2 regions of the Streptomyces chengmaiensis genome follow, and region 2 is predicted to be linked to the other one. Evidence: riboswitches for the same ligand, from Rfam matches in the RefSeq annotation. Region 2 holds a riboswitch; the other holds the start of a gene.
What was found. A riboswitch is a leader RNA that binds a small molecule or an ion and turns the genes downstream of it on or off. The one in region 2 is predicted to bind S-adenosylmethionine.

Region 1 (14,987 bases), on a different contig from region 2:
GACGACCGTCGTCAGCGCCGGGTCGATGACGCCCGCCTCGATCAGCTTCTTCGCCACGCCGAGGGTCGTGCCGCCCGCGGTCTCGGTGAAGATGCCCTCCGTACGGGCCAGCAGTTTGATCGCATCCACGATCTGCTCGTCGGTGACGTCCTCCACCGCGCCGCCCGTGCGCCGGGCGATGTCCAGGACATAGGGGCCGTCGGCCGGGTTGCCGATGGCCAGCGACTTGGCGATGGTGTCCGGCTTCTGGGGCCGTACGACGTCATGCCCGGCCTTGAAGGCCGCCGCCACCGGGGAGCAGCCCTCCGCCTGCGCACCGAAGATCTTGTACGGCTTGTCCTCGACGAGACCGAGCTTGATCAGCTCCTGCAGCCCCTTGTCGATTTTCGTGAGCTGGGAGCCGGAGGCGATCGGGATCACGATCTGGTCGGGCAGCCGCCAGCCGAGCTGCTCGCAGATCTCGTAGGCGAGCGTCTTGGAGCCCTCGGCGTAGTACGGGCGGAGGTTGACGTTGACGAAGCCCCAGCCCTCCCCGATCGGGTCGCCGATGAGCTCCGAGCAGAAGCGGTTGACGTCGTCGTAGGTGCCCTCGATGCCGACGAGGTCGCCGCCGTAGACCGCGGCCATGACGACCTTGCCCTGCTCCAGGTCGTGCGGGATGAAGACGCAGGAGCGGAAGCCGGCGCGGGCGGCGGCGGCGCCGACGGCGCCCGCGAGGTTGCCGGTGGAGGAGCAGGACAGGGTGGTGAAGCCGAAGGCGCGCGCTGCCTCGACGGCGATGGCGACCACGCGGTCCTTGAAGGAGTGGGTCGGGTTGCCGGAGTCGTCCTTGACGTACAGACCGCCGGTGACGCCCAGCTCACGGGCGAGGTTGTCGGCCTTGACCAGCTCGGTGAAACCGGGGTTCAGATTGGGCTTGCCGGCCACGTCGGCGGGGACGGGCAGCAGCGGGGCATAGCGCCAGATGCTGTTCGGGCCGGACTCGATGCGCCGGCGCAGTTCCTCGGGGCCGCCTTCGGGCAGGTCGTACGCGACTTCGAGCGGGCCGAAACAGCTCGCGCAGGCGAAGACCGGGCCGAGGGGGGACTTCTCTCCGCACTCACGACAGGAGAGCGCCGCGGCGGGGCCGAGGTTCACTGACGTGCCGGCGGGGGTGTTCGTGGTGTTGTCAACCGTCTGCACAGCCATTAGGCGAGGCCCTTTCTCCTCATCTTCCTCACGGCGCTTGTTCGCCGGGAGACGGAATTGGCACCGTCCCCACCGTGACCTCGCGGTCGGCGGGAGGGTTGCCGGGGCTTCAACGGGCCGTATCCCTCTGCCCCTCTGGATGAGCGGTATGTGGTTGTCGGCGCGGTGACCCCGACATGCGACGGTCATGCGCGTTGTTCAAGACTGTAACCGACGGCCCGGACGGTTGAGACAGCCGTCCGAACCGCGAGATGGATCACACGAGCGAGATTCAAGGGAGACGCGTCCGTGCTCGAAGAGGTGGAGCGCTGGCTGGCCCGCCGGTCCTGGTCGGCCGCCGACCGTCCGCTTGACCTGCTGCTCTCCGCAAAGCGTGCGGCCAAACCCGCGCCGACGGTGAGCGTCGTCCTCCCTGCCCTGAACGAGGAGGAGACGGTCGGCGGGATCGTCTCGGTGATCCGCCGCGAGCTGATGGAGGCCGCGCCGCTCGTCGACGAGCTGCTGGTCGTCGACTCGGGCTCGACCGACCGCACCGCCGAGACGGCCGCGGCGGCCGGCGCGCGCGTGGTGCACCGGGACGCGATCCTGCCGCGAATACCGGCGCTGCCGGGCAAGGGGGAGGTGCTGTGGCGCTCGCTGCTGGCGACCTCCGGCGACATCGTCTGCTTCGTCGACGCGGACCTCAGGGACTTCTCCGCCGACTTCGTCTCCGGGATCGTCGGACCGCTGCTGACGGACCCGGACGTGCAGTTCGTCAAGGCGATGTACGACCGTCCGCTGGGTGAGACGCGGGGCCAGGGCGGCCGGGTGACCGAGCTGGTGGCCCGTCCGCTGCTGAATCTGCACTGGCCGCAGCTGGCGGGGTTCGTCCAGCCGCTGGGCGGGGAGTACGCGGCGCGCCGCTCACTGCTGGAGCGGCTGCCGTTCCCGGTGGGGTACGGGGTGGAGCTGGGGCTGCTCGTCGATGCGCTGCACACGGTGGGCCTGGATGCGCTGGCGCAGGTGGACGTGGGCGAGCGCAAGCACCGGCACCAGGACGGGCAGGCGCTGGGCCGGATGGCCGCGGCGATCTACCGCACGGCCCAGCTGAGGCTGTCGCGCGGCCATCTGGTGCGGCCGTCGCTGACGCAGTTCGAGCGGGGCGAGTCGGGGTTCACCCCGCGGACGTATGCGGTGGACACCGAGGAGCGGCCGCCGATGCGCGAGATCGGCGAGTACGCGGCGCGCCACGCGGCATGAGCCGGAATCAGCTGTTCTTTTTGTCTACATTTCCTACTTATGGGAGTGCATAAGTGGTGGAAGCGACTGACGACGGTCGCGCTGGCTCTCGCCGCCCCCGCCGCCCTCGTCTGCATGGACGCCGGGGCGGCGGCCGCGGCCGGACGCGGCCGGCTGGCCGACGCCGGGGGCGCCGCCGAGCGGCTGTGGCTGCTGGGCGGCGTCGCACTGAGTCTGACCGCGGCCGGGGTGGTGGCGGTCGCGGCGGCACGCGGCCGGGATCACCGCTGAGGGGCGCGGACGCGCCAGAGGGCCGTACGCACGTTTGAGGGAATGTGCAAGGGGCTAGGTACCGGCACATGGCAGCCATTGCTACCGAACGCGCGTTTGAAGTACTGGTCGCGTCCAACCGCGGCCCGGTGTCCTACGCGGTGCGCGAGGACGGCTCGCTCGACGCACACCGGGGCGGCGGCGGCCTGGTCTCGGGCCTCTCGGCGATCGGGCCCGAGATACAGCCGCTGTGGGTGTGCGCGGCGCTGAGCGACGGCGACAGGGAGGCGGTGCGGCGCACAGTGTCGGAGCCGGGCGTCCGGATGCTGGACATCGACGCCCATGTCCACTTCGACGCCTACAACGGCATCGCCAACTCGGTGCTCTGGTTCCTCCACCACATGCTCTACCAGACACCGCTCGAACCGGTCTTCGACGCGGAGTTCCGGCGTCAGTGGGGCGCCTACGAGTCCTACAACCGCGCCTTCGCCGAAGCGCTCGCGGCGCAGGCGGCCGAGGGCGCAGCGGTGCTGGTGCAGGACTACCACCTGGCGCTGACTCCCGGGATGCTGCGGGAGCTCCGGCCGGATCTGCGGATCGGGCACTTCTCGCACACGCCGTGGGCGCCGCCCGAATACTTCCGGATGCTGCCGGACGACATCGCGGAACAGCTGGTCCGCGGGATGCTGGGGGCGGACCGGCTGGGATTCCTCACCTGGCGGTGGGCGTCGACGTTCATGAAGTGCGCGGAAGGCGTGGCCGACGATGTGCGGGCGGTCTTCCCGCCCGGCGGGGAGGGGCGGAGCCTGCTCGAACACGGGGCGGGCGCGGGCCACACGGAAGGCGGTCTGCGGCGCGAGACGGACATCTCGGTGTACGGGCTGGGCGCGGACGCCGACTTTCTGCGCCGCCGCGCCCATGAGCCGGATGTCGCCGACCGCATGGCCGTCCTGCGGGAACAGGTCGGCCCCGGCCGCAAGGCGATCGTCCGAGTGGACCGGACGGAGCTGTCCAAGAACATCGTGCGGGGCCTGCTGGCGTACCGCACCCTCCTGGAGGAGCACCCCGAGTGGCGCGGCCACGTCGTCCACCTCGCCTTCGCGTACCCCTCGCGGCAGGACCTCGCCGTCTACCGGGACTACACGGCGGAGGTCCAGCGGCTGGCCGACGAGATCAACGCGGTATTCGGGACGCCGGACTGGACGCCGGTCGTCCTCCATGTGAAGGACGACTTCGCCCGCTCCCTGGCGGCGTACCGCATGGCCGACGTGGCCCTGGTGAACCCCGTCAGGGACGGCATGAACCTCGTCGCCAAGGAGATCCCCGTCGTCTCGGACGACGGCTGCGCGCTGGTGCTGTCGCGGGAGGCCGGGGCCTACGAGGAGTTGCACGAGGACGCCCTGCCGGTGAACCCCTACGACGTGACCGCGACGGCGGACGCGCTGCACCGCGCCCTGACCATGCCGGCGGGCGAGCGCGCGGAACGCACGAAGCGGCTGGCGGCGGGGGCGACGGCGATGGGGCCGCGGAAGTGGTTCCTGGCGCAGCTGGAGGCCCTGCGGGCGGGCTGACCCGAACCGGGGGCTCCGCCCCGGACCCCGTGCGGGGGCTCCGCCCCCGGACCCCCGCTCCTCAAACGCCGGAGGGGCTGCATTTCCGGCCCCACGCCCCAAACACCGACGAGACGGGAACGCACCGCCCCCCACGCCCCAAACACCCGAGGAACTGCATCTCCGGCCCCACGCCCCAAACACCGACAAGGCCGGAACGTACCGCCCCCCACGCCCCAAACACCCGAGAGACTGCATCTCCGGCCCCACGCCCCAAACACCGACGAGGCCGGAACATACCGCCCCCCCACGCCCCAAACACCCGAGGGGCTGGACTTCCAGCCCCCACGCCCCCAACCACCCCCGGCCGCCTCGAAGGGGCCCAAGAGGCTGGTTCCTCACACCCCCGACGGGCTGGACAATCCACCCCGTTGGGGGTGCCTCTGGGGTACCCCCCGGATGGAGTCCGGGGAAGGTAGCCAGGAGAGTTCGAGGCCACCGTCGAAGGCCGCGCCGGGATCGGGCGGCGCGAAGCCGCCGCCCCCGTGGGGCGCGGGGCGGCAGCCCCGCAGCCCCTCCCCCGGAGGGGTCCGGGGGCTTGCCCCGGGTTTCGGGAAGGGGCGGGATCGGGGAAACGTCAGAGCTGCTCCGCCAACGACGCCAGGAACTCGACCACCGCCGACGGCCCCCGCAGCACCAGGTCCGCGCGGGCGGCAAGTTCGGGCGCCTCGGCGCTGGCGCTGCAGACCAAAAGGCCCGGGACTCCCTCCTCGCGAAGGGCGTCGACCGCGGCGAAGGCGGGCAGATCTCCGAGGTCGTCGCCCGCGTACAGCACCGCCTCCGCCCCCGTTCCGCGGACATGGTCGGCCAGCGCCTTGCCCTTGTCCGTGCCGGGCGGGCGCAGCTCCAGGACCATGCGGCCCGGTTCGAGGACGAGGCCGTGGCGGGCGGCGAGCAGGGCGAGGGGGTCCCGCAGGGCGGCGAAGGCGGCCTGCGGGTCGTCGGCGCGACGGGTGTGGACTGCGACGGCGTGCCCCTTCTCCTCGATCCAGATGCCCGGCGGGGCGTCGATCTGGTCGAGGTAGCCGGGGAGTTCACCGCGTGCGGCGGTGACTCCGGGGTGCGGGGCAGGGGCGTGGACCTCGCCGCTGACGGCGTCCCAGCGCTCCGCGCCGTAATGGCCGAGGACGACCAGGTGGTCCAGGCCCCTCACACCCGCGAAGCCGCCGTAGCGGACGGCGACCTCCGCCGGCCGGCCGGTGATCACGGCGACGGAGGCGACCTTGGGGGCGAGCACGGCGAGGGCGGGGACGGCCCGGGGGTGGGCGCGGGCCTGTTCGGGGTCCGGCACGATCTCGGCGAGGGTGCCGTCGAAGTCGAGGGCGACCGCGGTCCGCGCGGGCCGGGCGAGGATCGCGGTCAGGCCCTCACGCCCGGCCTGCGTGGACGGCGTCGGCAGCGGACCCGTGTAGGCGTGCGGGGAGCTCTCCATGACTCCGACCCTAGCGGCGACATCGGCGGCGACGCGCCGCCTCAGCGCTGACCGCGGCGGGAATCCCTGAGTCTGCGCAGCCGGTTGACCGTGACCGGGTCGCAGGCAAGCGCCCGCTCGTCGTCCAGGAGGGCGTTGAGGAGCTGGTAGTAGCGGACGGGCGAGAGGCCGAGCCGCTCCCGGACGGCCCGCTCCTTCGCGCCGGGCCCGGACCAGGAGCGGCGCTCCATGGCGAGCACGGCGCGGTCCCGTTCCGAGAGGCCGCCGGCGTCTGCGGGGGCGGCCCGGGAGGCCGCCTCGTGCGCGGCTTCGGGGACGGCCCCCGAGAGGCCCGCGGGGACGTCCGCGACAGCACCCTCGGGGCCGTTCCCGGCGGCTTCCGCCAAGCCGTCCCCGGTTGCCCCTATGGGGACGTCCGCGGCGGCGTCCTTGGGGACGCCCGAGGCGGCACCCTCGGGACCGTTCACGGCAGCGTCCTCGGGGCCGTCCCCGGCGGCAGCCACGGCGGCCCCCTTGGGGACGCCCGAGGCGGCGCCCTCGGGACCGTCCGCGACAACCCCCGCGGAACCATCCGAGGTGAAGCCCTCAGGGACGCCCGCGGCGGCTTGCCCCAGGCCGTCCCAGACTGCCCCCACGGGGACGCCCGAGGTGAAGCCCTCGGGACCGTTCACGGTTGCCCTCTCGGGGACGTCCGCGGCAGCGCCCACGGGGACGTCGTCCTCGGCATCGGCGGTCATACGGGCCAGCCTATCCGCCGCTCGACGCCCGCCCGCCCGGCCGACCGGCTACTCCGCCTGCTCCGCGACCTCCGCCTCCCGCCCTATCCGCCCCAGGACGGACGCGGGGTTGCCGCCCGGCTGCACGGCCTTGCCGATGGTCGTCTTGATGCTCTCGCTGACCTTCGCCCATGACGTCTTGCCGACGGGCGGCAGCACCGAGGACGGCAGCTCCTTCAGAAACGGCTGCAGCTCCTTGTGCGCGGCGTTCTGCTCCATCGCCTCGGAGGCGGAGACGGTGACCGGCAGCAGATCGTTGTCCCCTGCGAACCTCAGCACGTTCTCGTCGCTGAAGACGAAGTCGAGGAACGCGCCGACCTCCTTGCGGTGACCGTTCTGCTTGAAGCCCATGATCCAGTCGGCGACGCCCATCGACGACTTCGGCTTGCCCTCCTTGCCTGGCAGCGCCACCATGCCGAACTCCACGCCCGCCTTCCCGGCCGCCTGCATCAGGGAGGGGTGGCCGTTGAGCATGCCGACCTCTCCGCGGGTGAAGGCGGTGAAGGCGTCCTTGCGGTTGAGTTCGCCGGGGGCGACCGGACCGGTCAGCTTCTCGTCGACAAGGTTGTCCTTCAGCCACTGGAAGGTGTCGATGTTCTCCTGGCTGTCTATGGAGTACTTGCCGACCGGGTCGACATAGCCGTCGCCGCCGCTCAGCAACCACATCATCGTCTCGGCCTGGGCCTCCTCGGGACCGAGCGGCAGTGCGAAGGGGTACTTGGCGTCCGTCTTGTCCTTCAGCTTCTCCGCCGCGCTCTTCAGGTCGGCCCAGGTCTTGAGGTCCGCGCCGTCGACTCCGGCCTCGGCGAACAGCTCCTTGTTGTAGAAGAGAAGCCGGGTGGAGGCGACGAACGGCAGCCCGTACTGCACGAGTTTCATCTCGCCCGCGTCGGCCAGCGGCCCCAGGAAGTTGGACTGGACGGGGATGGAGAGCAGCTGGTCGGCGCTGTAGAGCTTGCCGGCGGCGGCGTAGTCGGCGTACGCGCCGATCTGCGCGACATCCGGCGCCTTGCCCGCCTTGACCATCTCGGCGACCTTGCGGTCGACGTCGCTCCAGGACTCGATCTGGACGTCGACCTCGATGCCCGGGTGCTGCTTCTCGAAGGCGGCCGTCAGGTCGGCCCAGTACTTCTTGCTGTTCTCGCCCCCCGCCACGTCGTAGTCGGCGGCGACCAGCTTCAGCGTGACGTCGCCAGACCCGCCGGAACCGCCGCAGCCCGCGAGGACTGCCGTCATGGTCAGTGCGGCGGCCGCCGCGGTCAAACCCAAGAAGCGCCGCTGCACAGCTCTCCCCACCCTCTGTTCACTCGAAATCAGCTGCGATTTTCTCCCATGTGCGGGTAGGAGGTCTACACCACCCCCCGCTTCGGCGGAAGGGGGCGGGGAGCAGGCGGCCGAGTACGCCGTTGCCCACAGGCCGGGCCGACTGCTAAGCAACTGCCGGTACGCACCCACCCGTACGCACACCGCGAGGAGTTTCCGCGCATGTCCCGCACCGCAGCAGAGATAGCCGCCCAGCCCGCCTGCTGGCGCAGGGCGGCCGAGGCCGCCGCCGTCTTCGAGGGGCTTCCGCAGCCGGGTGAGCGGGTCGCCGTCACCGGGTGCGGGACGTCGTGGTTCATGGCGCTCGCCTACGCCGCGCTGCGGGAGGCCGCGGGGCAGGGCGAGACGGACGCCTTCGCCTCCTCGGAGTTCCCGCGGGGCCGCTCGTACGACCGGGTGATCGCGATCACCCGGTCGGGTACGACGACGGAGGTCCTCGACCTGCTTGCCGCCCTCAAGGGCGCCGTGCCCGTGCTGGCCCTGACCGCGGACCCGAAGACGCCGGTCATGGAGGCGGCGGACGCCGTCGCCGTACTGGACTGGGCGGACGAGGAGTCCGTCGTCCAGACCCGGTTCGCCACCACGGCGCTGGCGTTCCTGCGCGCCGGTCTCGGCCCCGTGCCGGGTGTGAAGCCGGTGGCCGAGGCGGCGGTGGACGCCGAGCTGGCGCTCACCGAGCCGCTTCCGGAGGCGGCCGCAACCGCCGAGCAGTGGACGTTCCTGGGCCGCGGCTGGACCTATGGCCTGGCGCTGGAGGCGGGCCTGAAGATGCGTGAGGCGGCGGGCGCGTGGACGGAGGCGTATCCGGCGATGGAGTACCGCCACGGGCCGATCTCGATCACCGGGCCGGGGCGGGTGACCTGGGTGTTCGGCCCCGTGCCCGAGGGGCTGGCGGCCGATGTCACCCGCGTCGGCGGCACCCTGGTCGCCCATGGGGCGGCGGACCCGCTCGCGGATCTCATCCGCGCCCAGCGCCTGGCCGTGGCCCTGGCGGAGTCCCGGGGTTTTGACCCCGACCGGCCCCGCAATCTCACTCGGAGCGTGATTCTCTCCTGAAGCCCGGGAGCCCCCGAAGGGGCTGTGAGGAGCCCGTCCTGAGCGCTCTCAGGGCGGGCTCCCGTTTGTAAGCAGGCGCAACAATCCCTCCATAGTGGACTAGACCTTTCCCCCGCGGGGCGTCAGACTGTCCCCGTGAGACACGTCATCGCCCTCGATGTGGGCGGCACCGGGATGAAGGCCGCCCTCGTCGCGGCCGACGGCACGCTGCTGCACGAAGCGCGGCGCGCCACCGGCCGGGAGCGCGGCCCGGACGCCGTCGTCACCTCGATCCTCGACTTCGCCGCCGACCTCCGCGCGTACGGGACCGAGCGCCTGGGCCGTCCCGCCGACGCCGCCGGGGTCGCCGTCCCCGGCATCGTCGACGCCGGCCGGGGCATCGCGGTCTACGCCGCGAACCTCGGCTGGCGCGACGTCCCGCTGCGCGCCCTGCTCGCCGAGCGGCTCGGCCGGGTACCCGTCGCCCTCGGGCACGACGTGCGCACCGGCGGCCTCGCCGAAGGCCGCGTCGGCGCGGGCAAGGGCGCGGACCGCTTCCTGTTCGTGCCGCTGGGCACCGGGATCGCCGGAGCCATCGGCATCGCCGGAGCCATCGAGGCCGGAGCCCACGGCTGTGCGGGAGAGATCGGGCATATCGTCGTCCGCCCCGGCGGCCCCGCCTGCGGCTGCGGCCAGCGCGGCTGCCTGGAGACCCTCGCCTCCGCCTCAGCCGTCACCCGCGCCTGGGCGGACGCCTCGGGCGACCCGGACGCCGACGCGGCCGACTGCGCCAAGGCCGTCGAGTCCGGCGACCCGGCCGCCGTACGCGTCTGGCGGAACGCCGTCGACGCGCTCGCCGACGGGCTGGTCACGGCGCTCACCCTGCTGGACCCCCGCACGCTGATCATCGGTGGCGGTCTCGCCGAGGCGGGAGAAACCTTGTTCACACCCCTGCGGGCCGCGGTCGAACGCCGCGTCACCTTCCAGAAGCTGCCCTCCATCGTCCCGGCAGCCCTCGGGGACACCGCCGGATGCCTGGGCGCGGGGCTGCTCGCCTGGGATCTACTCGCCACGGAGGTAACAGCCTGATGGCCGCAAGCGCCACCCGCGCCCACACCGGAGACCAGGCGCAGACCGGGGCCGCCGGATCAGCCGGGGACCGTACGGCTGCCGGAACCACCGGGGCCGCCGGATCAGCCGGGGACCGTACGGCTGCCGGGTCCGCCGGAACTGCCGGGTCCGCCGCGGACCCCGCCCCCGCCGAGGACCGCGCACGGCAGAACGGCCGCACGCACGACGGCCGCACGACGATCCTCACCGGCGCCCGCGTGGTGCTGCCCACCGGCGTCGTCGACAAGGGGCGGGTCATCGTCGAGCGCGGCCGCATCGCCGGCGCCGCGCACCCCGACGCCCCGGCGCTGGATCTGTCCGGGCACTGGATCGTCCCCGGCTTCGTCGACATCCACAACCACGGCGGCGGCGGGGCCTCCTTCACCTCCGGCGCCGCCGAGGACGTGCTGCGGGGCGTGGCGACCCACCGCGAGCACGGCACCACCACCCTGGTGGCCTCCACCGTCACCGGCGATCTGGGCTTCCTCGCCCACCGCGCCGGCTTCCTCGCGGAACTCGTCGAACAGGGCGACCTCGCGGGCATCCACTTCGAGGGCCCGTTCATCTCGCCCTGCCGCAAGGGCGCGCACAGCGAGGCGCTGCTGCGCGACCCGGACCCCGCCGAGGTGCGCAAACTGCTCGACGCCTCCCGCGGGGCCGCCAGGATGGTCACCCTCGCCACCGAGCTGCCCGGCGGCATCGACTCCGTGCGTCTGCTCGCCGAGCACGGCGTGATCGCCGCCGTCGGCCACACCGACGCGACATACGAGCAGACCGTCGAGGCCATCGAGGCGGGCGCGACGGTCGCCACCCATCTGTTCAACGCCATGCCCCCGCTCGGCCACCGCGCCCCCGGCCCGATCGCCGCGCTGCTGGAGGACGAGCGGGTCACCGTCGAGCTGATCAACGACGGCACGCATCTGCACCCTGCCGCACTGGAGCTGGCGTTCCACCGCGCGGGCGCGCGGCGCGTCGCGTTCATCACCGACGCGATGGACGCGGCGGGTTTTGGCGACGGCCGCTACCAGCTCGGCCCGCTGGAGGTCGAGGTCAGTCAGGGTGTGGCGCGGCTGGTCGAGGGCGGCTCCATCGCGGGTTCCACGCTCACCCTGGACACCGCCTTCCGACGGGCCGTCACCGTCGACCGGCTGCCGGTGGAGGATGTCGTCCAGGCCATTTCCGCCAACCCTGCACGGCTGCTCGGGATATACGACACCGTAGGCTCTCTGGAGCCCGGCAAGGACGCCGACCTGGTGGTTCTGGACGACTCATTCACTCTCAAGGGCGTGATGCGCAAGGGCGAATGGGTGATTGAGCCCCAAGTAGGGTGATTTCCGAGCAACTTATGGCAAGGCGGTTGATCCAGGGGTCTGGGCCAACCGCCTTCCGTTTGGCATGATCAGGGCCCGTACATCAGCGCGCAGGCACAACAGCGCACAGCACGGCAGCACGGCAGCACGGACGTCCGCGGGGGTGAAGAGAAGTGATCCTGACGGTCACGCTCAACACCGCCCTCGATCTCACCTATCACGTCCCGGCACTGACCCCGCATGCCGCCCATCGGGTGACCGAGGTCCGCGAACGGCCCGGCGGCAAAGGGCTCAACGTCGCACGGGTGCTCGCCGCGCTGGGCCGCGAGACCGTCGTCACCGGCTTCGCAGGCGGCCCCACCGGCGCGCTGGTGCGCGAACTGCTCGCCTCCCCCGCACAGCAGACGCCGGCCCCGTATGACGCGCTGCTCCCCATCGCCGGGCCCTCCCGCCGCACGATCGCCGTCGTCGACGGCACGACCGGGGACACCACCCAGCTCAACGAGCCGGGCCCGGCCGTCACCCCGCAGGAGTGGACGGCCTTCCTCGACGCGTACGGCGCGCTGCTGCGCGACGCCGAGGCCGTGGCGCTGTGCGGCAGCCTGCCGCCCGGCATCCATGTCGGGGCCTACGCGGAACTGGTGCGGCGCGCCCGCTCCGCAGACGTCCCCGTACTGCTGGACACCAGCGGCGAACCGCTGCGCCGCGGCATCGCCGCCCGCCCCGACCTGATCAAGCCCAACGCCGAGGAACTCGCCCAGCTCACCGGCGCCCGCGAACCGCTGCGCGCCACCCGCGACGCCCGCCGCCGCGGCGCTCACGCCGTGGTCACCTCGCTGGGCCCGAAGGGTCTGCTCGCCCTCACATCTGACGGGGTGTGGCAGGCGAAGCCCCCGGCGCCGGTGCGGGGCAACCCCACCGGCGCGGGCGACTCCGCGGTCGCGGGTCTGCTCTCCGGGCTCGTCGACGGCCTCGACTGGCCCGGTCGGCTCGTCCGCGCCGCCGCCCTGTCGGCGGCCACCGTCCTCACCCCCACGGCAGGCGACTTCGACCGCGAGGCGTATGAGTCCCTGCTGTCCCGCATCACCGTCACGGAGTCCCCCACACCCTCGTAACAGGCGCAGAAGGCAGGGAGCGGCATGACACTCGTCACCACCGGTGAGCTCGTCTCGGCAGCCGCGGCAGAGGGCCGGGGCGTCGCCGCGTTCAACGTCATCACCCTGGAGCACGCCGAGGCGATCGCGGCCGGGGCCGAGCAGGCGGCCGCCCCCGCCATCCTTCAGGTGTCGGAGAACGCGGTGCGGTTCCACGGCGGACGGCTCGGTCCGATCGCCGCCGCGGCGGCGGCCGTGGCCCGCGCCTCCTCCGCGCCGCTCGCCCTCCACCTCGACCATGTCGTCTCGCCCGCCCTGCTGCACGCCGCGCATGACGAGGGCTTCAGCTCGGTCATGTTCGACGCCTCGAAACTGAGTTACGACGAGAACGTCAAGGCCACCGCGGAAGCCGTCCGCTGGGGACACCGGCAGGGCATCTGGGTCGAGGCGGAGCTCGGGGAGGTCGGCGGCAAGGACGGCGGGGCCCCGCTCGAAGCACACGCCCCCGGGGCGCGGACGGACCCGGCGGAGGCCGCCGCGTATGTCGCCGGCACCGGCGTCGACGCACTCGCCGTCGCCGTCGGCTCCGCACACGCCATGACGGAGCGCACCGCCGCACTGGACCACGAGCTGATCGGCAGGCTGCGCGACGCGGTGCCGGTGCCGCTGGTGCTGCACGGGTCGAGCGGCGTGCCGGACGGCGAACTGCGCGCCGCGCTCTCCGCGGGCATGGTCAAGATCAATGTCGGCACGGCGCTGAACGCGGCCTTCACGGGTGAGGTGCGCGCCTTCCTGGACGCGAACCCCGGCGTGGTCGACCCCCGGAAATACCTCGTCCCGGCTCGCGAGGCGATGGCCGGGACGGTGGCGGAGTTCCTGGGTCTGCTCGGCTGAGCGGCAGCCGAGCGGCGGTCAGCCGGCCTGACCGGCCTTCAGCCACACCTGGTCGAGATACGCCTCGCACTGATCGCCCTGCTCGCAGGAGATCCTGAGGTCGTTCTTGCCCTTGTCGAGGTTGACGTAGGAGTACGTGCGGGTCCAGCCCTTCTCCCAGTCGCCCTTCTTGGCCTTGGCGAAGTTCGACATATTGATCGAACGGGGGTCGCCGTCGTTGATCGTCAGCGAGGTCTTGGCGTCCTTGCCGGGGACGCCGTAGGTGATGAACAGCGTGTACTCGCCGGCCTCCGGCACCTCCACCGACCAGCTCGCGGAGCCGCCGACGCCGTTGAACACCACATACGCGCCGTCCGCGCCCTTGGCCCCCTTGACGTCCGTGGCGAGCGCCGCGGGCGGCCCCAGGGTCAGGGTCGCCGCGTCCTGCTTGGGCAGCTCGGTCGGGGGCGCTGAAGGCGAGGGCTCGCCGTCCGCGCTGGGCTCGACGGACTCGGCGGCGGGCGTCTCGCCCGCGGGGTTCCGGGAGGTGCCGCCGGCCTTGTCGTCCTCCTCGCCGCCCTTGGTCATCAGCGCCGCGGTGATGCCGACGACGACCACCGCGACGACGGCGATCGCGCCGATCAGCAGCCCCTTGGTGTTCGGGCCGCCGCGACCGCCGCCCTGCCCCGGCGTGCCGGCCGGAGGCTGGCGCCGGACGCCCGCACCGCCCCCGTAGGTCTCCGGGGCGGCGTACTGAGCGGTCGGCTGCTGCCCGTGCTGGGCCTGCTGGCCGTAGGAGGCCTGCTGCCCCTGCGGGACCTGCTGGCCGTAAGGGGGCTGCTGGCCGTAGGGAGGCTGCTGCTGCGGGCCGTACGCACGGCGCTCGCCGACCGTGCGCACCTGGTTGTACGAGGTTCTGGGGACCCCCGGCTGCTGCGCGGCGGGACCCGGGTAGCCGTATCCGCCGCCCTGACGGGGCGGGTTGGCGCCCGATGCCTGCCCGTCCGCGTACAGGTAGCCGAACGGGTCGTCGTCCTCGGGCGTGCTCGCGCCGTTCTTCGCGGCCGTCATCCCTAGTCACTCCTTACCCTGTCGTCGGCACAATGCCGACGCGGGCGAGCCTACCCGGTTCGGAGTAACGCAAGGGGCCAGGTTTGACGCAGCACGCGGCTTTGTCCCCTCGGACTCATCCCGCCCTGCGGTGGACCTTGGCGCGTGACCGCTTCTCCACGTACATCCGCTGGTCCGCCGAGGTCAGAATCTCGTCCACGGTCATTCCGCACTCCGCCCAGCCGATGCCGAAGCTCGCGCCGACGCGCACGCCGCGGCCGCCCACCCTGATGGGCAGGATGATCGCGTTCCGGAGGCGTACGGCCAGGTCTGCGGCGTCGGCCGCCCCCAGGCCGTCGGCGAGGACGACGAATTCGTCACCGCCGAGCCGGGCGACCGTGTCCCCTTCCCGTACGCCGGTGGTGAGCCGCCGGGCGACCTCGACCAGGACGGCGTCCCCGGTCTGGTGGCCGAAGCGGTCGTTGATCGACTTGAAACCGTCGAGATCGCAGAAGAGGACCGCGAGCCCCTTGGCGCCGTCGTCGACCTCGGCGTCGGGGGCGACGGCGTGGACATGGTGGTCGTACGCGCCGGAGGAGGCGACCGCGAATCCGTCGCTGCGGAAGTGCCGGGGGTCGCCGTGGTCGCCCTCGTATCGCTCGTAGTTCTCGTAGTTCTCGTAGCTCTCGTAGTACGGC
Region 2 (14,987 bases):
CCCGTCTACTACGCGACCCGGGTCACCTGGAGCGGAGAGTACGTCCACGCCGCACCCTGGTCAGCGGGCTCGCACGGGTACGCCAACGTCAGCCACGGCTGTGTGGGCATGTCCACAAGCAACGCCGCCTGGTTCTTCGAGAACGTGCGGCCGGGCGACCTCGTCACCGTCGTCAACAGCTTCGGCGAGATGATGCCCGCGTTCGGCAACGGCTTCGGCGAGTGGAACATGCCCTGGGACAAGTGGCAGAAGGGCAGCGCACTGATCGGCGGCACGGGGGACGGAGCCGGCCCCGTCGACACCTCCCGCCTCCGCCCGCAGACAGTTTGAATTGCGGCTCCTTCGCCTCCGGGGCGCTCCAGCGTCTGTCGACGGTCGATCGTGCTCGACCGCTCGTCCCTCGCGGCCTCCGCGCGTTCTCCCTTTCGACACCCGCGCGCCCCTTCGGCTCACTCCCCCGCGGTTTGAGCAGCTCCTTCGGGGTGAGGCACGGGCGCAAGCAGGCCTCTATGCCTCCACCGAGAGCCTGCTGCGCAGCAGGGCGGCCAGGGAGTCGGCGAACTCCACCGGCTCCACGGGCAGCGTCACCGCGGCGTCCGCACGGCTCCAGGAGGCCAGCCAGGCGTCCTGGGGCCGGCCGATCAGCAGCAGCACGGGCGGGCAGTCGAAGATCTCGTCCTTGATCTGCCGGCACACCCCCATGCCGCCCGCGGGCACCGTCTCCCCGTCCAGGACGCAGACGTCCACGCCCCCGGCCTCCAATGCCCGCAGCACCGCGGGCAGCGTGGCGCACTCGACGAAGTCGACCGGGGGAACGTCGGAGGCCGGCCTGCGGCCCGCCGCCAGCCGCACCTGCGCGCGGGTGTTCGCGTCGTCGCTGTAGACCAGCACGGTGGCGCTCGACTGCATTGTTCCTCCGAGTTCGTCGTCGTACATCGGCGGCGGTGCCCAAGGGACCGATGCGGCGGATGCTACTCCGTCGGACAGCTTGTCAACACTGGTTCGGACAGTGCTTCGAGCAGGCCGCTCCATCGCCCGGACGGGCTGTTCGGGCTGGACGCGGTGTACGGACACACCGAACGGCACCCCCCGGAGTGAGGGCGGGATAAGCGACCGACATAATGTCGGTCGTGGCGACAGCAACGACAGTAGATACCGGGCACGCGCACCCGTCGGTCAATCGGCCGAACCTCACCAGCGTCGGAACGATCATCTGGCTGAGTTCCGAGCTGATGTTCTTCGCGGCCCTCTTCGCGATGTACTTCACCCTGCGATCGGTGATGGGTGCGGAGTACTGGGCGGAACAGGCCTCGGCCCTGAACTTCCCCTTCTCCGCGACCAACACCACGATCCTGGTGCTCTCCTCCCTCACCTGCCAGCTCGGCGTGTTCGCCGCCGAGCGCGGTGATGTGAAGAAGCTGCGCGCCTGGTTCGTGATCACGTTCGTGATGGGTGCGATCTTCATCGGCGGGCAGGTGTACGAGTACACCGAGCTGGTCAAGCACGAGGGCCTGTCGCTCTCGTCCGATCCGTACGGCTCGGTCTTCTACCTGACCACCGGCTTCCACGGCCTGCATGTGACGGGCGGACTCATCGCCTTCCTGCTGGTCCTCGGCCGCACGTACGCGGCCAGGAGGTTCACCCACGAGCAGGCAACCGCCGCCATCGTCGTGTCCTACTACTGGCACTTCGTCGATGTCGTCTGGATCGGCCTCTTCGCCACGATCTACATGATCAAGTAATCGGCCGCGGCCAGCGGCCGGCCGCGGCGCGACCGCCGCGGACGCCGGGCCCTGTCCGCCGCCGCACAGTCCAGAAGCACCGACGCAGAAGATCCTGACACCGGGGTAATCCGTGAAAAAGCTCTCCGCACGACGACGCCACCCGCTGGCGGCGGTCGTCGTCCTACTCCTCGCGCTGGCGGCCACTGGGGGGCTGTATGCCGCGTTCGCGCCCGCGGACAAGGCGCAGGCTGAAGAAACCGCCCAGTCCCTCGCCATCGAGGAGGGCAAGAAGCTCTACACCGTCGGCTGCGCCAGCTGCCACGGAACCGGCGGTCAGGGCACCTCTGACGGTCCCAGTCTGGTCGGCGTGGGCTCCGCGGCCGTCGACTTCCAGGTCGGCACCGGCCGGATGCCCGCCATGCAGCCGGGCGCGCAGGTCCCGGCGAAGCCGAAGGTCTACTCGCAGGCCGAGATCGACCAGCTCGCGGCGTACGTCGCCTCGCTCGGCGCCGGTCCGATCACGCCCACCAAGGAGCAGTACGACCCCGCCGGGGCGGACATCGCCAACGGCGGCGAGCTGTTCCGCACCAACTGCGCCCAGTGCCACAACTTCACCGGCGAGGGCGGCGCGCTCACGGACGGCAAGTACGCCCCGAGCCTTGAGGGCGTCAGCTCGAAGCACATCTACGAGGCCATGCAGACCGGCCCGCAGAACATGCCGTCCTTCCCCGACTCGACGATGCCCGAGCAGCAGAAGCGGGACATCATCGCGTACATCGAGGCTGTCAACGGCGATGAGACCCCGACCCCCGGCGGCTTCGGACTGGGCGGGCTCGGCCCGGTCAGCGAGGGCCTGTTCGGCTGGATCTTCGGTCTGGGCTCGCTCGTCGCAGTCGCCGTCTGGGTTGCGGCCCACACCGCTAAGGCCAAGAAGTCATGAGTACCCAAGAGATTCCAGAAGAGAACCTGCCGTCCGGGCAGGGTGAAACCGCCCACGGTGCGGTGAAGGTCGCCGAAGATCCGTTCGCCGACCCCGGGCTGCCGGCGCACAAGCCGCGTATCCAGGACATCGACGAGCGGGCCGCCAAGCGCTCCGAGCGCACGGTCGCGCTGCTGTTCACGGTCTCGATGCTGTCCACGATCGGCTTTATCGCGTCGTTCGTGATCTTCCCGATCAACCACATCGTCTACATCTGGCCGTTCGGGCACATCAGCTCGCTGAACTTCTCGCTCGGCATGACCCTCGGCCTTGCGCTGTTCTGCATCGGCGCGGGCGCGGTCCACTGGGCCCGCACCCTGATGTCGGACGTGGAGACCGCCCAGGAGCGCCACCCGATCGAGGCGACCCCCGAGGTCAAGACCAAGGTCATGGAGGACTTCCGGGAAGGCGCCGCGGAGTCCCAGCTGGGCCGCCGCAAGCTGATCCGCAACACGATGTTCGGGGCGCTGGCCATGGTGCCGCTCTCCGGAGTGGTGCTGCTGCGCGAACTGGGTCCGCTGCCCGAGGACAAGCTCCGCCACACGCTGTGGGCCCGGGGCAAGATGCTCATCAACCAGAACACCAACGAGCCGCTGCGTCCCGAGGACGTCGCGGTGGGGTCGCTGACCTTCGCGATCCCCGAGGGCCTGGAAGAGAGCGACCACAACTTCAACACCGAGATCGCCAAGGCCGCCTTGATGATCGTCCGGCTCCAGCCCGGCGACATCAAGGACAAGCAGGAGCTGGAGTGGTCCCACGAGGGCATCGTGGCCTACTCGAAGATCTGCACCCATGTCGGCTGCCCGATCAGCCTGTACGAGCAGCAGACCCACCATGTGCTGTGCCCGTGCCACCAGTCCACCTTCGACCTCGCCGACGGCGCCCGTGTCATCTTCGGCCCGGCCGGGCACGCCCTTCCGCAGCTGCGGATCGGCGTCAATGACGAGGGTTACCTCGAGGCGCTCGGCGACTTCGAAGAGCCCGTCGGTCCTGCCTTCTGGGAGCGCGGATGAGTACTACTGCGACCGAAGCAAAGAGCCGCAAGGCACCCGCGGGCGAGCGGGTCGCCGACTGGGCGGACGGCCGGCTGGGGATCTACTCCCTGGCCAAGGCCAACATGCGGAAGATCTTCCCGGACCACTGGTCCTTCATGCTGGGCGAGGTCGCCCTCTACAGCTTCATCATCATCATCCTCACGGGTGTGTATCTGACGCTGTTCTTCCACCCGAGCATGAACGAGATCGAGTACCACGGCTCGTATGTGCCGATGCAGGGCATCCGGATGACCGAGGCCTACGCCTCGACCCTGGACATCAGCTTCGACGTCCGCGGCGGCCTGCTGATCCGGCAGATCCACCACTGGGCGGCGCTGATCTTCCTTGCCGCGATGTTCGTGCACATGATGCGCGTCTTCTTCACCGGCGCGTTCCGCAAGCCGCGTGAGCTCAACTGGCTGTTCGGCTTCCTGCTGTTCGTCCTCGGCATGTTCACCGGCTTCACCGGTTACTCGCTCCCGGACGACCTGCTCTCCGGCACCGGCGTCCGCTTCACGCAGGGCGCGATCCTGGCGACGCCGATCGTCGGCACATACATCTCGATGTTCCTGTTCGGCGGGGAGTTCCCCGGCCACGACATGGTGGCCCGGTTCTACTCGATCCACATCCTGCTGCTGCCGGGCATCATGCTCGGCCTCGTGGTGGCACACCTGATCCTGGTCTTCTACCACAAGCACACGCAGTTCGGCGGTCCCGGCAAGACCGAGAAGAACGTCGTCGGCATGCCGCTGCTGCCGGTCTACATGGCCAAGGCGGGAGGCTTCTTCTTCCTGGTCTTCGGCGTGATCGCGATGATCGCGGCGATGTTCACGATCAACCCGGTGTGGGCGCTCGGCCCGTACCGTCCGGACCAGGTGTCCACCGGCGCCCAGCCCGACTGGTACATGGGCTTCGCCGAGGGACTGATCCGGGTGATGCCCGGCTGGGAGATCAACTTCGCCGGCCACACGCTCGTCCTGGGTGTGTTCATCCCGCTGGTGATCTTCGGTGTGATGCTGGGCGCGATCGCGGTCTACCCGTTCATCGAGTCCTGGATCACCGGCGACAAGCGCGAGCACCACATCCTGGACCGCCCGCGCAACGCGCCGACCCGGACCGCGCTGGGCGTCGCCTGGGTCACCGCGTACGTCCTGATGCTGGTCGGCGGCGGAAACGACATCTTCGCCACGCACTTCCATCTGTCGATCAACGCGATCACCTGGTTCGTGCGGATCGCCTACTTCGTCGGACCGGTGCTGGCGTTCGTCATCACCAGGCGGATCTGCCTCGGCCTCCAGCGCCGCGACAAGGAGAAGGTGCTGCACGGACGTGAGTCCGGCATCATCAAGCGCCTGCCGCACGGTGAGTTCGTCGAGATCCACGAGCCGCTCGACGCGGAGACCCGCTACAAGCTGGTCTCGCACGAGCAGTACGAGCCGGCCGAGCTCGGCCCGGAGGTCGACGAGAACGGCGTCAAGCGCAAGATCAAGCGCTCGGAGAAGCTGCGCGCCAAGCTCAACAAGGGCTACTACGGTGAGGGGAACCAGATCCCCAAGCCCACGGCCGAGGAGTACCGGGAGATCACCAGCGGCCACGGCCACCACTGATCGCCTGCCCGGCTGATCGACTGACCGCCCGGTCGCCCTGACCGGAGCGTCCGCCACGGCAAGAGCCCCGTCCACGCGCTGGACGGGGCTCTTCGCCGTCCCCGGGGGCTGGATAGGGTGGATGCATCCCCTAGTGGATGAATCCCCATCGGCTGTGGACCCTCAGGAGCGGACCATGAACGTTGTGACCCCGGTCGGCGGCGACAGCGTGGCGGACCTCTCCTGGCCCGTCGTGCTGAACGCCCTGCTGGACAACCGCGACCAGAGCGCGGAGGCCACCGCCTGGGCGATGGACCGCATCCTCAGCGGCGAGGCCACCAACGCCCAGATCGCAGGCTTCGCCGTCGCCCTGCGCGCCAAGGGCGAGACGGTCGAGGAGATCTCCGGCCTGGTGCGCACCATGTACCGGCACGCCAATCTGATCGAGGTGCCCGGCAGAACCGTCGACATCGTCGGCACCGGCGGCGACGGCGCGAAGACCGTCAACATCTCGACCATGTCGGCGATCGTCGTCGCCGGCGCCGGCGCGAAGGTCGTCAAACACGGCAACCGCGCCGCATCGTCCGCCAGCGGCGCCTCCGACGTGCTGGAGAAGCTCGGCGTCAATCTGGAGCTCACCCCCCAGCGGGTGGCCCAGGTCGCCGAGGAGGCGGGGATCACCTTCTGTTTCGCGGTGAAGTTCCACCCGGCGCTGCGGCATGTGGCCGCGGCCCGCAAGGAGCTCGGAATCCGTACCACATTCAACTTCCTGGGGCCGCTAACCAACCCTGCCCAGGTGAAGGCGCAGGCCACCGGGGTGGCGGACGCGCGGATGGCCCCCATCATGGCCGGGGTGCTCGCCGAGCGCGGCTCCTCCGCCCTCGTCTTCCGCGGCGACGACGGCCTGGACGAGCTGACCACCACCGCCACCTCGCGCGTCTGGACCGTACGCGACGGCCGGGTGCGCGAGGAGCGCTTCGACCCGCGGGACATCGGCATCGAGCTGGTGCCCGTGGAGGCGCTGCGCGGCGGCGACTCGTCCTACAACGCCGATGTCGCCCGCCGGCTCCTGGACGGCGAGCAGGGACCCGTACGGGACGCCGTGCTGCTCAACGCGGCGGCGGCGCTCGTCGCCCTGGAGCCAGTCGGCGGCACGCTTGCCGAGCGGCTGGCGGCGGGCGTCGAGCAGGCCGCGCGGTCGATCGACTCGGGGGAGGCCAAGGCGGCGCTGGAGCGCTGGATCGCGGCGAGCAACGCCTGAGCCCGGAGCGTCTCCCGCGCGGCCCGCGCGGGGCCCTTGTGCGGCCCGGCCCCTTCGCGGGCCTTTGCGGGGCCCTCGTGCGGCCCTTGTGCGGCCCTTCGTGTGACCGCGTGCGCGGCCTCATATGGCCCGGCTCCTTCGTGCGGCCCCCTCGCGTCGGACCGCGTGCGCCGACTCGTGAGGGCCTTGCGAGGGCCTCGTGTGTGGCGCAAGGCGCAGTCCGGATCCCGGTACTGCGCCTTGCGCATGCTGAGACATATGGCAAGATGCTCGGCAAGGTCATGAGTGACAGCGACTTCGGCCCCGGCCCGCTGTCCGGCAACCCTCCGTCCGTGGCGGGGTGCCCCGGGTGAAGACCAGGCCGTGGGCAGCGAGGTCCGCGGCAAGCGCGGACCCCTGCGAACCCCGGGGTCCTGGTCCTCAAGGGAGCAGTCTCGTGAGCAAGCGAATGCGCTAGGGCCGCTCGGCCCCTTCCTTTCACTCTCCACACGGCGGCATACGCCGTGTGTCGAGTTCTCACAGCCATCTCGCCTTGTCCCACCGGGAGTCACCGCCATGTCCGCATGCCCGAACACCGCCGTCGCCGACCCTGCCCGCTGCGAGCCGGGCGGGCCTTCCCAGCCGCTGCCCGTGCTGGGTCGCGAAGTCACCGTGCCGCTCGTGACCGGCGGCGAGGTCGCTTATGCCGCCCTCGACTACGCGGCCAGCGCGCCCGCCCTGCAACGTGTCTGGGACGATGTCGCCGCCTACGCGCCGTACTACGGCAGCGTGCACCGCGGCGCCGGCTACCTCTCCCAGCTCTCCACCGACCTGTTCGAGAACAGCAGGGCCGCCGTCGCCGAATTCCTCGGCTGCCGGCCCGATGACCAGGTCGTCTTCACCCGCTCCACGACCGACTCGCTCAATCTGCTGGCCGCCGCGCTCCCCGGGGGCTGCGAGGTCTTCGTCTTCGAGACCGAGCACCATGCCTCGCTGCTTCCGTGGAGGACGGCCCGGGTGACGTATCTGGACGCCCCGCAGACCCCCGGGCAGGCCGTCGCGGCCCTGGAGGGGGCCCTCGCCGACCGCCACGACCCCTATGGCCCCGCGCTGGTCTGCGTCACCGGCGCGTCCAATGTGACGGGTGAGATCTGGCCGGTGCGGGAACTGGCCGCAGCGGCGCATGCCCACGGCGCACGGATCGTGCTGGACGCCGCCCAGCTGGCCCCGCACCACCCGGTGGACATCGCCGAACTTGACGTCGACTGGGTCGCGTTCTCCGGGCACAAGCTGTACGCGCCCTTCGGCGCCGGCGTCCTCGCCGGGCGCGCGGACTGGCTGCGGGAGGCCGAGCCCTACCTCGCCGGCGGCGGCGCGTCCCGGACCGTGGCGCGACGCGCCGACGGCGGTGTGGACGTGGAATGGCACGACACCGCGGCGCGGCACGAGGCGGGTTCGCCGAACGTGATCGGCGCATACGCCATCGCCTCCGCCTGCCGGGCGCTTGCCGGCTTCGGCTTCGACGCCCTCGTGGCCCGTGAGCAGCGCCTCGTCGACACGGTCCGCGCCGGTCTCGCGGAGGTGCCCGGTGTGCGGGTGCTCTCGCTGTTCGGTGACGACTCCCCGCGCGTCGGCGTCATCTCCTTCGTCGTCGACGGCTGGAACAGCTCGCACTTCGCGGCGGCGCTGTCGGCGGAGTACGGGATCGGGGTGCGCGACGGGCTGTTCTGCGCGCACCCCCTGGTGCGCGCGCTCCTCGGCGGCGACCCGGAGCAGTCCGCCGGATGCGGAGCGCCCGAGGCGCTCAACGCGATCCGGGTCAGCTTCGGCGCGGGCACGCCTGACGAGCATGTCGAACGCTTTGTGCGCGCGGTGCGGGAGCTGGTGCGCGACGGGGCGCGCTGGCTGTACCGCACGGAGGCCGGCCGCTGCGTGCCGGCCTGACGCGGACCGGGCGCGCTCCCGTCCCTGCGGCCCCGGCGGGCGTCATCCTTTGAGGACCCTGGGCCCGACGGGAGCCGGCGACAGGCCGGACGGGCGGTGGGCGGACAAGGCTCGCGCGCCGCGGAGCAGGGCCCGCCCGGACCCCGCGCCCCCGCCGGAGGCGCTACGCGTCGAGGCCGATCGCGAACGCCGCCTCCAAGTCATGCTGCGAATACGTCCGGAACGCCACATGCGTGTCCGTCGCCTCCACGCCCGGGATCTTGCTGATCCGGCCGGGGATGACATCCGCCAGGTCGTCGTGGGCCGCCACCCGCACCATCGCGATCAGGTCGTATGTACCCGTCACGGAGAAGACCTCGCTGACGTTCTCCAGCGAGGCGATCGACTCGGCGATCTCCGGAATGCGGTCCACGCTGGTCTTGATGAGCACGATCGCGGTGATCACGGTTGGCGTTCTCCCTCGGTGGCCGCTGCTGGGGGCTTCGGCTTCACTCTAGCCCCACCCCTGAACCGGCCCCACGCGTAGACGAAGCCCAGCCCGAACCCCACCAGATGCGCGAGGTAGGCCACGCCCGGTCCGCTGTCCGCCTCCCGCGCCGCCAGCCCCTGGAGCACGAACCAGAAGATCAGCACGGCCCAGGCGGGGAACCGCAGCGGCAGAAAGAACAGAAACGGGAAGAGACTGGTCACCCGGGCCCTGGGGAAGAGGCACAGGAACGCACCGAGGACACCGGAGATGGCCCCGGACGCGCCCACGAGAGTCTGTTCCGATCCGGCGTTCGCCACGGCGTAGGCGAACAGCGCCAGACAGCCGCAGCCGAGATAGAACAGGCAGAACCCCAGATGCCCCATGCGTTCTTCGGTCATCGCGCCGAAGACGAACAGAAACAGCATGTTGCCGAGCAGATGCAGCCAGCTTCCGTGCACGAACAGCGCGGTGAGCGGGGTGAGCAGCGCCCGGGGCCGGCCCGCGAGCAGCTCCGCGGGGATGACGCCCCAGCGTTCGAAGTACCCGCTCCGCGCGGCGATCAGGGCGTCGACGGCGCCGTACCCGGGGGCGAGGCCCGACACGGGGCTGATCAGGAACACCGCGCAGCACACCGCGATCACGCCGTAGGTGACCACGGGGCCGGTGGCCAGGCCCCGTACCGTCCCCCGCGCCGCACGCCGCCAATCGATCACGGCACAGATCATGGCGTAGTGGGACTTGCCGGTACAGAGTGCCTCGCCGCTCCAATGGGTACCCGCAAGGCCGTAGGGTTGCGGGCAGCACTTCCGCAGTTCGACGGCGCACCGCGGCACCCGCATCCGTACGGCGCACGGCAGACGGCGCTCGCCGGACGACGTACGAGGAAAGAGGAGACGGCACGCATGACGACGACGGTTCCCCAGCCGACGGCCGACACCCGCTGGCGCTGCACGCTCTGCGGCAATCTCACCCGTTTCGATGTGACCCGCTCGTCCCGTGTCGTCGAGTACGTCCATCTGGACCTGGCGGGAGAGCCGAAGGTCGAGGAGCGCGAGGTGCTCAGTGAGACCATCGAGTCGGTCCGCTGCCGCTGGTGCAGTGCGGTGGACCAGATCGAGCTGGTGGACAGGCCGGGCGCCGGCTCCTGACGGAGCCGCCCGCACGGGCCAGCGCAGGGACAGGCAGGACAGTCAGCAGAGGTGACGGATCGTGGAGCAGCCCGAAGGCGGCGCGGAGCCGGCCGGTGCGGCCGGTGACGCCGCGGAGGCGCTCGACCGTCCGCTGCCGGAGGGCGTGAGACGGCGCATCGTCGCCCTGGTGTCCGACGCCTTCGGCGGGCTGACCGTCGCGGAACTGCCGCCGCAGCTGCGGCAGTATGCCCGGTTCACCCCGTCCCGCCGGGCGCGTTTCGCGGGCAACGCCATGGCCTCGGCCCTGGAGAGCGACCCGGTCTTCCGGCAGCGGATCGGGGAGCGGCTGAGCAAGGCGGAGCCGGAGTTGGCCCGCGCTCTGGAGGGCGGGTCGCCTCCGGCGGCGGCCGATCCGGTGGATGTGGCGGCTGCGGCCTATGTGCTCAGGCCCTCCGGATGGGTGAAACTGGTGGCGGCCGCGGGCGAGGAGGCCCAGCGTGCCGACGCCGAGCGGGCCGACGAGGCCGGCCGGCGCGAGCTGGAGCGGCTGCGCGCGGAGCTCGCCGAGGCGCGCGACCGCGCCAAGGGTGAGACCGAGCGGCTGCGCGCCGAGTTGGATGCGGCACGCAAGGAAGCTGAATCGCTTCGCCGTAAGCTCCGCAGCGCGCAGAGCGATGTGAAGCGCGGTGAGGCCGCGCTGCGGCGGGCGCAGGCCGACGCCGAGGCGCAGCGCTCGGAGTCCGCGGCCCAGGTCTCCGCGGCGGAGAGCGAGGCCCGGCGGCTCAAGGCCCGGCTCGGTGAGGCCGAGGCAGCTGTGGAGGCGGGGCGGCGCGCCGCCCGCGAGGGCCGTTCGATAGAGGACATGCGGCTGCGGCTGCTGCTGGACACGGTGCTGGACGCCGCCCAGGGGCTGCGCCGCGAACTGGCGCTGCCCCCCGCGGGCACGCATCCGGCGGACACGGTGGACGCGGTCGAGCCGGGGCGGATGTCGCCCAAGGACGTCGCGGCCCGTGCGCTGTCGGCGACCGATCCGGCGCTGCTGGACCAGTTGCTGGCGCTGCCGCAGGCGCATCTGGTGGTGGACGGCTACAACGTCACCAAGACCGGCTATCCGACCATGCCGCTGGAACAGCAGCGGCTGCGGCTGCTGGGCGGTCTCTCGATGCTCGCCGCGCAGACGGGCGCGGAGATCACCTGTGTGTTCGACGGCGCGGAGCTGGCCGCGCCGGTGCTGCTGGCGCCGCCGCGCGGGGTGCGCGTGCTGTTCTCCAAGCCGGGCGTGACGGCGGACGAGCTGATCCGCCAGCTGGTGCGGGCCGAGCCGCCGGGCCGTCCCGTCATCGTCGTCTCCACCGACCGCGAGGTGGCGGACGGGGTCGCGAAGGCGGGCGCCCGCCCGGTTGCGTCCGCTTTGCTGCTCAAGCGGCTTTCGCGGGTCTAGTCGCCGGCTCGGCGGGGTCTCGCAACTGTCATACGGAATGCCCGAATTGATCCAATGCGGGCGGGACATTGTGTCAAGTGACGGCTACAGCCCGTGGGAACCGAGTAAAGAATGGGCTGCGTGGGCGAGATTTTTCCTATGAGGATTTGAAGTGATCACAGGAAGGTCACTAGGGTCTGGCCTCGAACCTTCGCGCGGTTGATCGCCCAACCGGGGTGACAGCGAAGGAACCGCCGAGTCCGTGCAGTTCAGCCCTTTCCTCGGAGGGTGTGAGGCCGGACGCCGGAACCTGGTCCCCATGCCCGGCAGGCGGCTTATGGAAGAAGGAGCTCGCCTTCGTGGCGTCCCACCGTCGTCCCAAGCAGCCCAGCCGCGCTCGTGTGACCGTGCTCACCGCGACCGCCGCGGCGGCCGTGGCCCTGACCTCCCAGTCCGCCCAGGCCGACCCGAAGCCGACCAAGGAAGAGGTCAAGGCGAAGGTCGACAAGCTCTACCACGAGGCGGAGAAGGCCACCGAGGAGTACAACGGGGCCAAGGAGCAGCAGGGCAAGCTGCAGAAGCAGGTCGACACCATCCAGGACCAGGTGGCGCGCGGCCAGGAAGAGGTCAACGAGCTGCGCAACAAGCTCGGTTCGGTGGCCAGCGCCCAGTACCGTTCGGGCGGAATCGACCCTTCCGTCCAGCTCTTCCTCTCGTCCGACCCGGACACCTACCTCGACAAGGCGTCCGCCGTGGACCAGTTCGGCGCCCGCCAGGCGGAGGTCCTGGAGGACATCCAGCTCAAGCAGCGCACCCTGGCGCAGCAGCGCGCGGAGGCCGCCGAGAAGCTCGCGGACCTCGAAGACGTCCGCGAGAAGCTCGGTGAGAAGAAGAAGAACTACCAGGGCAAGCTCGCCGAGGCCCGCAAGCTGCTCAACACGCTGACCGCCGAAGAGCGCGAGCGGATGCGCCAGGAGGAGCAGAAGCGCGCCCAGGAAGCCGAGCAGCGCGCGGCCCGTTCCACGGGCGGCGACCGCCCCGACCTCGGCAGCGAGGTCCCGGCCTCGCAGCGGGGGGCCGCCGCCCTCAACGCCGCCGCCACCCAGATCGGCAAGCCGTATGTCTCCGGCGCCGAGGGGCCCAACTCCTACGACTGCTCGGGCCTGACCCAGTGGGCGTACCGCCAGGCGGGCGTGAGCATCACACGCACCACCTACACCCAGCAGAACGACGGCACGAAGATCGGCCGCAGCCAGCTCAAGCCGGGCGACCTGGTCTTCTTCAACAGCCTCTCGCACGTCGGCCTGTACGCGGGCAACAACACCATCCTGCACGCGCCAAAGCCGGGCGCCTATGTCCGCTATGAGTCGATGGACTACATGGGCACGTTCCAGTTCGGCGTGCGCATCTGAGTCGCTGCGGCCGGAGGGGGCACACGCTGCCCTTCGAGTGAATTCCGGCATCCGAAGCTGACGGCACGCCCCGCCGGTGACCTGTGGTCTCCGGCGGGGCGTCACTGTTCTCGCCCCGGACGGGCGTTGGTCCTCATGTAACCGTCCGGCTACTGTCTGCCGCGCAACATCCCTCGTAGTCCCTCGTACATCTCCTTGTACGCGCATGAGGAAGGGAGCGCGGCACGTGGCGTCCCATCGCAGGCCCTCGCAGCCGGGTTTCACCCACGGCGCCCGGATCACCGTCCTGTCCGCCGCCGCTGCCACCGCGGCCGCGGCCTTCGGCGCGGCTCCGCCGGCGAGCGCAGAGCCGCACGAGACGGCGGAGGAGGCCCGGGCCAAGGTCGACCGCCTCTACGAGGAGGCCGAGAAGGCCACCGAGCGGTTCAACAAGGCCGAAGAGCGCGTGGAGCGGCTGCGCGAGCGGGTGACGCAGGCGCAGGACCGCGTGGCGCGCGGCCAGGAGGCGGTCAACCGCATGCGGACGGCGCTGGGTTCGCTGGCCGGCGCGCAGTACCGGTCCGGAGGCATGGACCCCTCGCTCGCCCTGCTGCTGTCGGAGGACCCGGACGGCTATCTCGACAAGGCCGTCACCCTGGACCGCATCACCGAACGGCAGGCGACGGCGCTGAGCGATCTGCGAGAGGCCCAGCGCAGGATCGGCCAGGAACGGGCCGAGGCCGGGCGCGACCTCGCGGAGCTGGAGCAGGGCCGCAGGACGGTCGCCCGGCACAAGCGCGTCGTGGAGGGCAAGCTCGCCGAGGCGCAGCGGCTGCTGAACGCGCTGTCGGCGCGGGAGCGAGCCGTGTACGACGAGGGACGGGCCTCCCGCTCCGGCCGCGGTGATTCGCTGCCGGAGGCATCGGGACCAGGTCCCGCCTCGGCGCGCGCCGCGGCAGCGGTCGCGGCGGCACGCAGCGCGGTCGGCCGCCCCTATGTGTGGGGGGCCAACGGGCCCTCCAGCTTCGACTGCTCCGGACTGATGCAGTGGTCGTACGCGCAGGCCGGGGTCGGTCTGCCGAGGACCTCGCAGGCGCAGCGGTACGCGGGCAGGCGGGTGCCGCTGTCGCAGGCGCGGCCGGGGGACCTGGTGACGTACCGCAGCGACGCCAGCCACGTCGGCATGTACATGGGTAACGGCCAGGTGGTGCACGCGCCGTATCCGGGGGCGTCCGTGCGGTACGACCCCGTGGGCATGATGCCCATCGCCTCGGTCACCCGGGTCTGACCCTACGATCGTGGGGTGGCGACCAGGCGCGAGGCGATCCGGGCCGCGGCCGGCGCGGCCGCGGCCGCGCTGCTGACGGCGTCCGGGTGCAGAGCGTCCGGCGAGCCGCCCCTCGACGACGCGCTGGAGGAGCGCGCGGCCGCCCTGCGCGCCCGGCTGCCGCTCGCCACGTGCGCCTACTGGGTGACCGCGGTGCGCCGCGAGGGCGCGCAGGCAGTCGTCGCGGCGGAGCTGCGCCACCGCTTCGAGGGGCACGGCTCCGGGCCCGAGACCACCGCGGCGCGGCGGCTGGAGCTGCGCCGCGACGGCGGGGGCGCGGGCCGCTGGCGGGTGCGGGCCGACCGCCCCGCGGCCGGGGCCCCGCAGCAGCTCTGGGACCAGGGCGAGGTGCGGACGGCACGGGGCGCGCGGAGCCTGGTGCTCGGCGTCGGACAGCCCGCCGCCCGGCTGCGCGAGCTCGCCGCCGACGCCGACCGGGCGGTCCCCGCCGTCTCGGCCGCATGGCCGCTGCCGTGGGCGCGCAGGGTGGTGGTCCTCGTCCCCGCTTCCCTGGACGGGATGGGCGGGCTGCTGGGCGGGCAGCCGGCCGCGTACCGGGGCATGGCGGCGGTGGCCGCCGGCGGGGCGGGGACTCCCGACCGGCTGATCGTCAACCCCGAGGCGTACGGGGAGCTCAGCGCGTACGGGCGCGAGGTGGTCCTCACCCATGAGGCCGCCCATGTCGCCACCCGCGCGGAGACGTCCGCGTCGACCCCCATGTGGCTCTCCGAGGGCTTCGCGGA

Region 1: it holds a riboswitch for S-adenosylmethionine, as region 2 does, so the genes downstream of both, thrC (threonine synthase) here and QCN29_RS08365 (aminotransferase class V-fold PLP-dependent enzyme) in region 2, are expected to answer to the same signal.

The regions. Positions count from the first base shown of each region.
Region 1 covers NZ_JARWBG010000012.1:60,472-75,458, forward strand. The annotation lists gene thrC (threonine synthase) at 1-1,188, opposite strand, end outside; SAM riboswitch class I at 1,205-1,334, opposite strand; gene QCN29_RS12905 (glucosyl-3-phosphoglycerate synthase) at 1,477-2,427, shown strand; gene QCN29_RS12910 (hypothetical protein) at 2,467-2,697, shown strand; gene QCN29_RS12915 (alpha,alpha-trehalose-phosphate synthase (UDP-forming)) at 2,766-4,247, shown strand; gene otsB (trehalose-phosphatase) at 4,864-5,718, opposite strand; gene QCN29_RS12925 (DUF3263 domain-containing protein) at 5,760-6,104, opposite strand; gene QCN29_RS12930 (ABC transporter substrate-binding protein) at 6,504-7,790, opposite strand; gene QCN29_RS12935 (SIS domain-containing protein) at 7,980-8,873, shown strand; gene QCN29_RS12940 (ROK family protein) at 9,009-9,941, shown strand; gene nagA (N-acetylglucosamine-6-phosphate deacetylase) at 9,941-11,293, shown strand; gene QCN29_RS12950 (1-phosphofructokinase family hexose kinase) at 11,446-12,387, shown strand; gene QCN29_RS12955 (class II fructose-bisphosphate aldolase) at 12,412-13,260, shown strand; gene QCN29_RS12960 (carbohydrate-binding protein) at 13,279-14,310, opposite strand; gene cdgB (diguanylate cyclase CdgB) at 14,426-14,987, opposite strand, start outside.
Region 2 covers NZ_JARWBG010000006.1:157,342-172,328, forward strand. The annotation lists gene QCN29_RS08330 (L,D-transpeptidase) at 1-330, shown strand, start outside; gene QCN29_RS08335 (DNA-binding transcriptional response regulator) at 508-909, opposite strand; gene ctaE (aa3-type cytochrome oxidase subunit III) at 1,122-1,742, shown strand; gene qcrC (cytochrome bc1 complex diheme cytochrome c subunit) at 1,855-2,664, shown strand; gene qcrA (cytochrome bc1 complex Rieske iron-sulfur subunit) at 2,661-3,716, shown strand; gene qcrB (cytochrome bc1 complex cytochrome b subunit) at 3,713-5,344, shown strand; gene trpD (anthranilate phosphoribosyltransferase) at 5,520-6,584, shown strand; SAM riboswitch class IV at 6,862-6,979, shown strand; gene QCN29_RS08365 (aminotransferase class V-fold PLP-dependent enzyme) at 7,140-8,507, shown strand; gene QCN29_RS08370 (Lrp/AsnC family transcriptional regulator) at 8,671-8,952, opposite strand; gene QCN29_RS08375 (rhomboid family intramembrane serine protease) at 8,949-9,701, opposite strand; gene QCN29_RS08380 (hypothetical protein) at 9,879-10,124, shown strand; gene QCN29_RS08385 (NYN domain-containing protein) at 10,186-11,547, shown strand; gene QCN29_RS08390 (C40 family peptidase) at 11,886-12,938, shown strand; gene QCN29_RS08395 (C40 family peptidase) at 13,165-14,205, shown strand; gene QCN29_RS08400 (hypothetical protein) at 14,221-14,987, shown strand, end outside.